DNA from 3 places in the Sporosarcina sp. E16_3 genome. Region 3 is predicted to be linked to each of the others. Evidence: a T-box and tRNA genes for the amino acid it is inferred to sense, from the RefSeq annotation. Region 3 holds a T-box; the other regions hold tRNA genes.
The links. A T-box is a leader RNA that pairs with one kind of tRNA and senses whether it is charged. The one in region 3 lies ahead of argS (arginine--tRNA ligase), so its partner is inferred to be a tRNA-Arg.

Region 1: it encodes a tRNA-Arg, which carries the amino acid that the T-box ahead of argS (arginine--tRNA ligase) is inferred to sense. The anticodon was not compared.
Region 2: it encodes a tRNA-Arg, which carries the amino acid that the T-box ahead of argS (arginine--tRNA ligase) is inferred to sense. The anticodon was not compared.

What each region holds. Positions count from the first base shown of each region.
Region 1 is NZ_JADPRX010000007.1:88,453-90,723, forward strand. Features, by position in the region: gene I2483_RS06940 (thiolase family protein) at 1-178, opposite strand, end outside; gene I2483_RS06945 (hypothetical protein) at 695-844, opposite strand; tRNA gene I2483_RS06950 (tRNA-Arg) at 1,410-1,483, opposite strand; gene I2483_RS06955 (metallophosphoesterase) at 1,561-2,055, opposite strand; gene I2483_RS06960 (XTP/dITP diphosphatase) at 2,052-2,271, opposite strand, start outside.
Region 2 is NZ_JADPRX010000017.1:15,018-17,288, forward strand. Features, by position in the region: gene clpP (ATP-dependent Clp endopeptidase proteolytic subunit ClpP) at 1-565, opposite strand, end outside; tRNA gene I2483_RS11305 (tRNA-Arg) at 756-827, shown strand; gene I2483_RS11310 (HPr family phosphocarrier protein) at 1,197-1,454, opposite strand; gene whiA (DNA-binding protein WhiA) at 1,491-2,271, opposite strand, start outside.
Region 3 is NZ_JADPRX010000006.1:9,518-11,788, forward strand. Features, by position in the region: gene argS (arginine--tRNA ligase) at 1-1,134, opposite strand, end outside; T-box leader at 1,198-1,403, opposite strand; gene I2483_RS06035 (hypothetical protein) at 1,487-1,717, shown strand; cobalamin riboswitch at 1,762-1,944, shown strand; gene I2483_RS06040 (ribonucleoside-diphosphate reductase subunit alpha) at 2,156-2,271, shown strand, end outside.

The DNA of each region.
Region 1 (2,271 bases), on a different contig from region 3:
CCACTTGGGTTACGCAACCTAAAATGACATCTTCCACCTCGCCTTTATCAATCCCAGCACGCTTCACGACTTCATCTAATACAATCGCTACCAAATCATCTGGCCGTACATTGGTCAAAGCCCCTTTTCTTCTCCCCACTGCAGTTCGAACACATTCAACGATTACTACTTCCCTCATAATAAAATTCCCCCTTGAATTAAAATAACTTTGTCTTTCTTAACTTAGAACAAAAGGTAGAATAATTTTCATTGTTGCGCTCATAAGGAGAAACAATGAAAGCAATTCAAAGTCAAAGCATAGGAACGCTCACAGGATGTTCTCAGATGGCATTAGCTGTTTTAACAATACAAAATAAAAAAACGAGATAAACACTTGGTTACCTCGCCTCATTGCTACTCGTATTCTCTTGCTTCTCAACCGCCTGAACTTGCTCTATACGCTCTTTTGAACTCACCTGAGCAATTTATATACATTTACCTTCGTAGGAGCGCTCACAAGCTATTCTTCGACCTTGCACTTGCCCTATATCAATGTTCTACCTGCTCATGTAAAAGAAGGATTTTACTTTAATCCTCTTTAAATATTCAAATTATAATACATTAAATACTTAAACAAGTATTATACCCTCTCTAATTCTAAAATAGCCTTTTGCCATTGGTCCATTTTTGATAACTTTGAAGATATATCTTACTTTTATTTATCTGTTTGTTTTTGCCTCTTTTTCAAATACTCCGCACGTATTTTTTCAAGTTGCTGCTTTTTATCAAATTTGGTAGGCTTGTTTTTTTCATGATACTTTGTCACAGCTGCCAGACCTTTTGTATCCAATTGATATTTCCCCATTTTGTTCACCTACTTTTCTTGTCTATAAAAAGAATCTATTCAATAAATATAATATACCTTATTATACTGAAGTAAACCTTATTAGTGTACTGCTAACCTTACAAATATCAGTATAACATTAAAAACTTAGTAAAATAATTCATCGCCAAAGGTATTCATAATATTTATCTATTCGATCTAGAATTTGCTAATTCATTTTAAAGTCGTCAATTAAATCGCTAATTTTGACCCAAATAAAAAGACCCCCTTATAGTTACTTGTCATAAATAACTAAACGAAAGTCTGATTTTCAACATATGAATAGTTGTACGTTAATCACTGATTGAGTGCTTAACAAGCTACGTTAGACATTGGTATGACTGTGTTCCACATCAAATAATCCTGTATTTTTCGTCATAATAAAAAATCATCAAATCAGTTGAATTGGAAGATGATATCGTTTCTTATAATACGTAAAAATACTAGGGTACAAAAAAGGGATTCTGCATCAGTGACCGAAGCCCTGACCAAATCCCAAATCTGTCTCAAACCTTATCAAATCAAGGCTTTAACTGTATTTACATTATGTCCCAGGAGGGATTCGAACCCCCGACCGACGGCTTAGAAGGCCGTTGCTCTATCCAGCTGAGCTACTGAGACGTGCGTTACAAACTTTCGTTCATTCCCTAAGGACAATACTTAGTATATATTGCTTAAGGAATAAAGTCAACGCTTTTTTAAATCTTTTTCATTTCCATGAAATCTACTGTTTCCGATGCCATATTCTTAAATGTTACGCGCACCGTTTCATCCCACTCCACGACAGCATAAGTCGCTTCTTTCCCGCCCCGTGGCTGCATTGTACTCCCCGGATTCAAGAACAGAATTCCATCTTTCATCTCAGCACCATACAAATGCGAATGGCCGAATAGAACGATATCTGCCCCACATTCTTTTGCATAATAATAAAGCCTCATCAACGATTGTTTTACATCGTGCTCATGACCGTGTACAGCTAATACCGTCTTTCCCTCTACCTCAACCACAAGGGACGCTGGGAACCTAGCATCGCTATCACAGTTTCCACGGACTCTATGCATTGTATGTAAAACTAGATCATCGAATGACAATTCACTATCACCGCAATGAAAAGTCGCGTCGGCAGAAAGTGAAGAAACGGCTTTCACCGTTTCTTTATCTCCATGGGAATCGCTCATAACAACAATCTTCATTCTGAATCACCTACACCCGTCATAATGTGTGGTAACTTAAGTTTCAACTGGCCTAATGCCGCTCCCCTGTGCGAAATCTCATTTTTCTCTTCAGCTGACAACTCTGCCATTGTCCGGTTTAATGCCGTCACGAAAAAGATTGGATCATATCCGAAACCGTTCGACCCTTGTCGTTCCTTACGAATCAATCCTTCACAGCTGCCTGAAAACGTTTCT
Region 2 (2,271 bases), on a different contig from region 3:
TATGGTCAATTAAACCATATTCTTTCGCACGTTCAGCTGTCATGAAATTGTCGCGGTCTGTATCTCTCGCAATTACTTCAACTGATTGGCCAGTACGCTCAGCAAGAATCAAGTTAAGTTTTTCACGAGTGAAAAGGATATGTTTTGCAGCAATTTCAATTTCTGTTGCTTGCCCTTGTGCTCCACCCAATGGTTGGTGAATCATTACTTCTGCGTTAGGAAGTGCGTAACGTTTCCCTTTAGTACCCGCCGCTAGCAGGAACGATCCCATAGATGCAGCCATCCCCATACAAATTGTTTGGATTTCAGGTTTGATGAATTGCATTGTGTCAAAAATAGCCATTCCAGCAGTGACGCTTCCCCCGGGGCTATTAATGTAGATTGAAATATCTTTATCCGGATCTTCTGCTTCCAAAAATAGGAGTTGAGCAACGATAGAGTTCGCAACGTCGTCATTGATTCCACTTCCAAGCATGATAATACGGTCTTTCAATAGACGTGAATAGATGTCGTAAGCACGCTCACCGCGGCTAGTCTGTTCAATTACTGTAGGTATTAGATTCATTCTATTTCCTCCTTCAAGCTGGATAGTGTTGTCTACCTATTGAAACATAACTTCGTTTCAACTGTAACTTTATCATACATAGTATGGTCAACGAAGGTCAAATATAACGCTTTCAAAATAAGCATTGCATTCATTGAGCTACACTAGTATAATAAGTCTAGTCTGCTGCAAAAGTTAGCGGATTTGTAAGGCCCTCGTGGTGCAACGGATAGCACGTAAGCCTCCGAAGCTTAAAATGTGAGTTCGATTCTCGCCGAGGGCATATCCCAGTATAAGGTTTATACTGTAAAATATTCATCTGCTTTTACAAGCGGATGAATATTTTTTTGCGTTTTTTTTGGGGGGATGTTGCGACAGTTTAACGAGTTGTCATGAAAGTTCTTGCCTTTTCCCTTACAGTTTGCTGGGTTGCCATGACTAACCGTTATTGCCATGACTATTTATCACCTCGCCATGACTTCGAACCGCGTCCCCATGACTTCACTCCCTATTGCCATGACTAACCGTTATTGCCATGACTATTTATCGCCTTGCCATGACTTCGAACCGCATCCCCATGACTTCACACCCAATGTCCATAAAAAAACCGTTACCACTTGTCATTTGACAGCGCTAACGGTTAATCCTTTATTTAATTGTCATTTTCAACAAGGGCTGCGAGCGATTCTAGAGCCTGTTCCTCGTCGCTTCCCTCTGCGATCAATGTGATTGTTGTGCCGCGCGCAATGGCTAGGCTCATTATCCCCATTATACTTTTAGCGTTTACTTGGCGTTCTTCTCTTTTCAAAAATACGTCAGCCAAAAACCTATTTGCTTCTTGGACAAAAAGTGCTGCTTGCCGTGCTTGTAATCCTGATTTCAACTTCACTTCAACTATTCGTTCTGCCATGACAGCGCCAGCTCCTCTCTTGGTTCGACAGCGGATTCACCGACTACCGATTCCCCCATTGCGAAGATTATCCGCAATTTCTTCGATTTTTCTTAAGCGATGGTTTACACCGGATTTACTTACCATCCCGCCCGAAACCAGCTCTCCAAGTTCCTTCAACGTAATATCTTGATTGTCTACCCGAAGCCTTGCGATTTCTTGCAATCTATCTGGTAATTCAGCAAGTCCAATCGTACTTTCAATAAACTTTATATTTTCAACTTGGCGCTGTGCTGCACCAATTGTTTTATTCATATTAGCAGTTTCACAATTCACAAGCCTGTTCACACTATTTCGCATATCGCGTATGATTCGTACATCTTCAAACTTCATTAAAGACACATGCGCGCCGACAATACTAAGAAAGTCCGATATTTTTTCAGCTTCCTTTAAATAAGCAATATACCCTTTTTTCCGCTCAATAGACTTCGCATTCAAATGGTATTTGTTCATCAGATCGACTAAGTCTTCACTATGTTCTTTATATATGGAAAAGATTTCAAGGTGATAGGAAGATGTTTCCGGGTTATTCACAGAACCCCCTGCCAGAAAAGCACCCCGTAAATAAGCGCGTTGACAGCATCTCTTTTTAACCAATTCCTTTGAAATCTCATTTTTAAATTGAAATGTACCTGTCAAAATTAGAAGTTCTTCCAGAAGGGCTTTTGCTCCGCTCCTAATTCGGCAAATGTAAACGTTGTTTTTTTTCAAGCGCATCTTTTTTCGAACAAGCAACTCTACTTTATAAGGATACAACCGTTTTAAATTCGTATAAAGG
Region 3 (2,271 bases):
AACCTGTTCCAGCAAGACGATTTTTCCTTTGCGGGTCGACATCTTTTTTCCAGCTTTCAATATAAGCCCGAAAGGAATGTGTTGGATATCGTCTGCCCATCCGTAGCCCATTTTAGTAAGTACTTTTTTGAATTGTGCGAAGTGTAGGCTTTGTTCATTCCCAACGACGTAAAGGGATTTCACGAAATCATACGTTTCTTTTCTATCGATTGCAGCAGTTAAATCGCGTGTGGCATATAATGTTGCGCCATCTGACTTCATAATCAAACAAGGCGGCATATCTTCATCGAGTTCAACGACAAGCGCGCCATTCGATTCTTTTAAAAGTCCTTTATCCGCCAACTCTTTAACGATTGGTTCCATCTTGTCATTGTAGTAGGCCTCGCCGTTATAGGAATCAAAGGTAATACCCAGCAAATCATAAATGCGTTGAAATTCCTTGAGGGATTCGGTTTTGAACCACTTCCATAATGCTAGTGCTTCAGTATCTCCGTCTTCCAGGTCTTTGAATGCCGCTCTGCCTTCGTCGTTTAGCGAGTCGTTATGTTCCGCTTCTTCGTGGAAACGGATGTACAGCTTTAACAGCGTCTGGATTGGCGCTCGCCGCACTTCTTGTTCGTCGCCCCATTTCCGGTAGGCTGTCAGCAACTTGCCGAACTGCGTACCCCAATCGCCGATGTAATTGATTTTTGCTGTCTTGAAACCATTTTTTTCAAGAAGTAGTGCAATTGAATTCCCGATGACAGTGGAGCGCAGATGCCCCATGGAAAACGGTTTCGCAATATTGGGGGAGGACAAATCGATGGTGACAACCCCGTTATTACCTTCATTTGATGAACCATAGGATACTGATTGATCTAGAATTTTTTGCAGTAGGGCACTGGTAATCGTAGAACGATTCAGAAAGATATTCACATACCCGTTGACGGCTTCTGCTTTATGGATTAGCGGGTGATTGATTGTCAGGGCAATTTCATCGGCAATAACAACAGGTGATTTTCTAAGTTCTTTTGCGAACGGGAAGCATGGTAGAGCCAAATCGCCTAAATGAGCATGGACAGGCCTTTCAAGCATGTTTTCATTCAATGGAATCGAACTAAATTGTTGCAGTACTTGCAAGATATCCATTTTCATTGTCAACTCTCCTTTTGGTTGGTGGCATTAAAAAAAACGTAAAAAAAAGCCCTCATCTCAAATTAATGAGACGAAAGCTTACTTCCGCGGTACCACTCAAATTGCCCGTATAGGGGCCACTTCCTCATAACGGCGAGACACCGGCTTTTCCTAAAACGTTCAGAAAAGCATCTCCGAAGTGCGGTTCACAAGCATTCTTCACTGGGCTCCCACCGCCCCCAGTTCGCTGAAAAAGAATCGATTGCTACTCTCTTCATCACAGATATTGTAATTGAATGTAGCAAATGAAGGGTTAAGTGTCAACTGAAAGACAGATATTACTGGTGATTTAGAATAGTTCGGAAGTGTATTTATGTTTCTGTGTAGAACACATTATATAGTATTGAACGACATGATAGATCTGCTTGATCTATCGGAGAGGCATTATGCAAAAAAAATGGATTTTAAAAAACTGTTCATAACTTTCACGTCATCTGCAACAATGACGATGATGGCGGTCAAAGCGACTAGGGAGAATGACTGTGGATATGTGGATAAGCTGTTGATTGTCGAACAAGCGGATTTTCTACCTATTTACGTCTAGAACACAACATGTTAGGGTATACAGAGAGAAACAGACACAACATATAGTATTGAACGATAGAATGGTACCGATATTGGTTTAAAAGGGAATCCGGAAAAACCGGAGCTGCCCCCGCAACTGTAAGCGCCGACGACCGCCGTATGAGCCACTGTGGAAAACTCCATGGGAAGGCTAGGTGGGTAGATTGAAGCGCTAGCCAGGAGACCTGCCTTTCATCGTCAAGCAACACTTTCTTCGGGGGTTGAGAGTGGAAGCGAACGGGATACCGTCTACCTTTTTTACTCGAAGATTACCCGCGGCCCCATTTTGTTTCCGACAACTAACCCATGAGTGATGGCTCTACCGAAACAGGTGAAGCTATCACTCATTTATATTGAAAAACGTAAAATAGCTAGCGTCTGCACATGATTCATCTACATATGGGAGGAGACAATAATTATGACAACTACAACTATAAAGACTGGCATTGATCAGTTACTAGATAAACTACAAAATGAATTTGGAGCAAAGGAAATAATGCCCCTTATTACTGCAAGTGATCGCTGGCAGCAAAA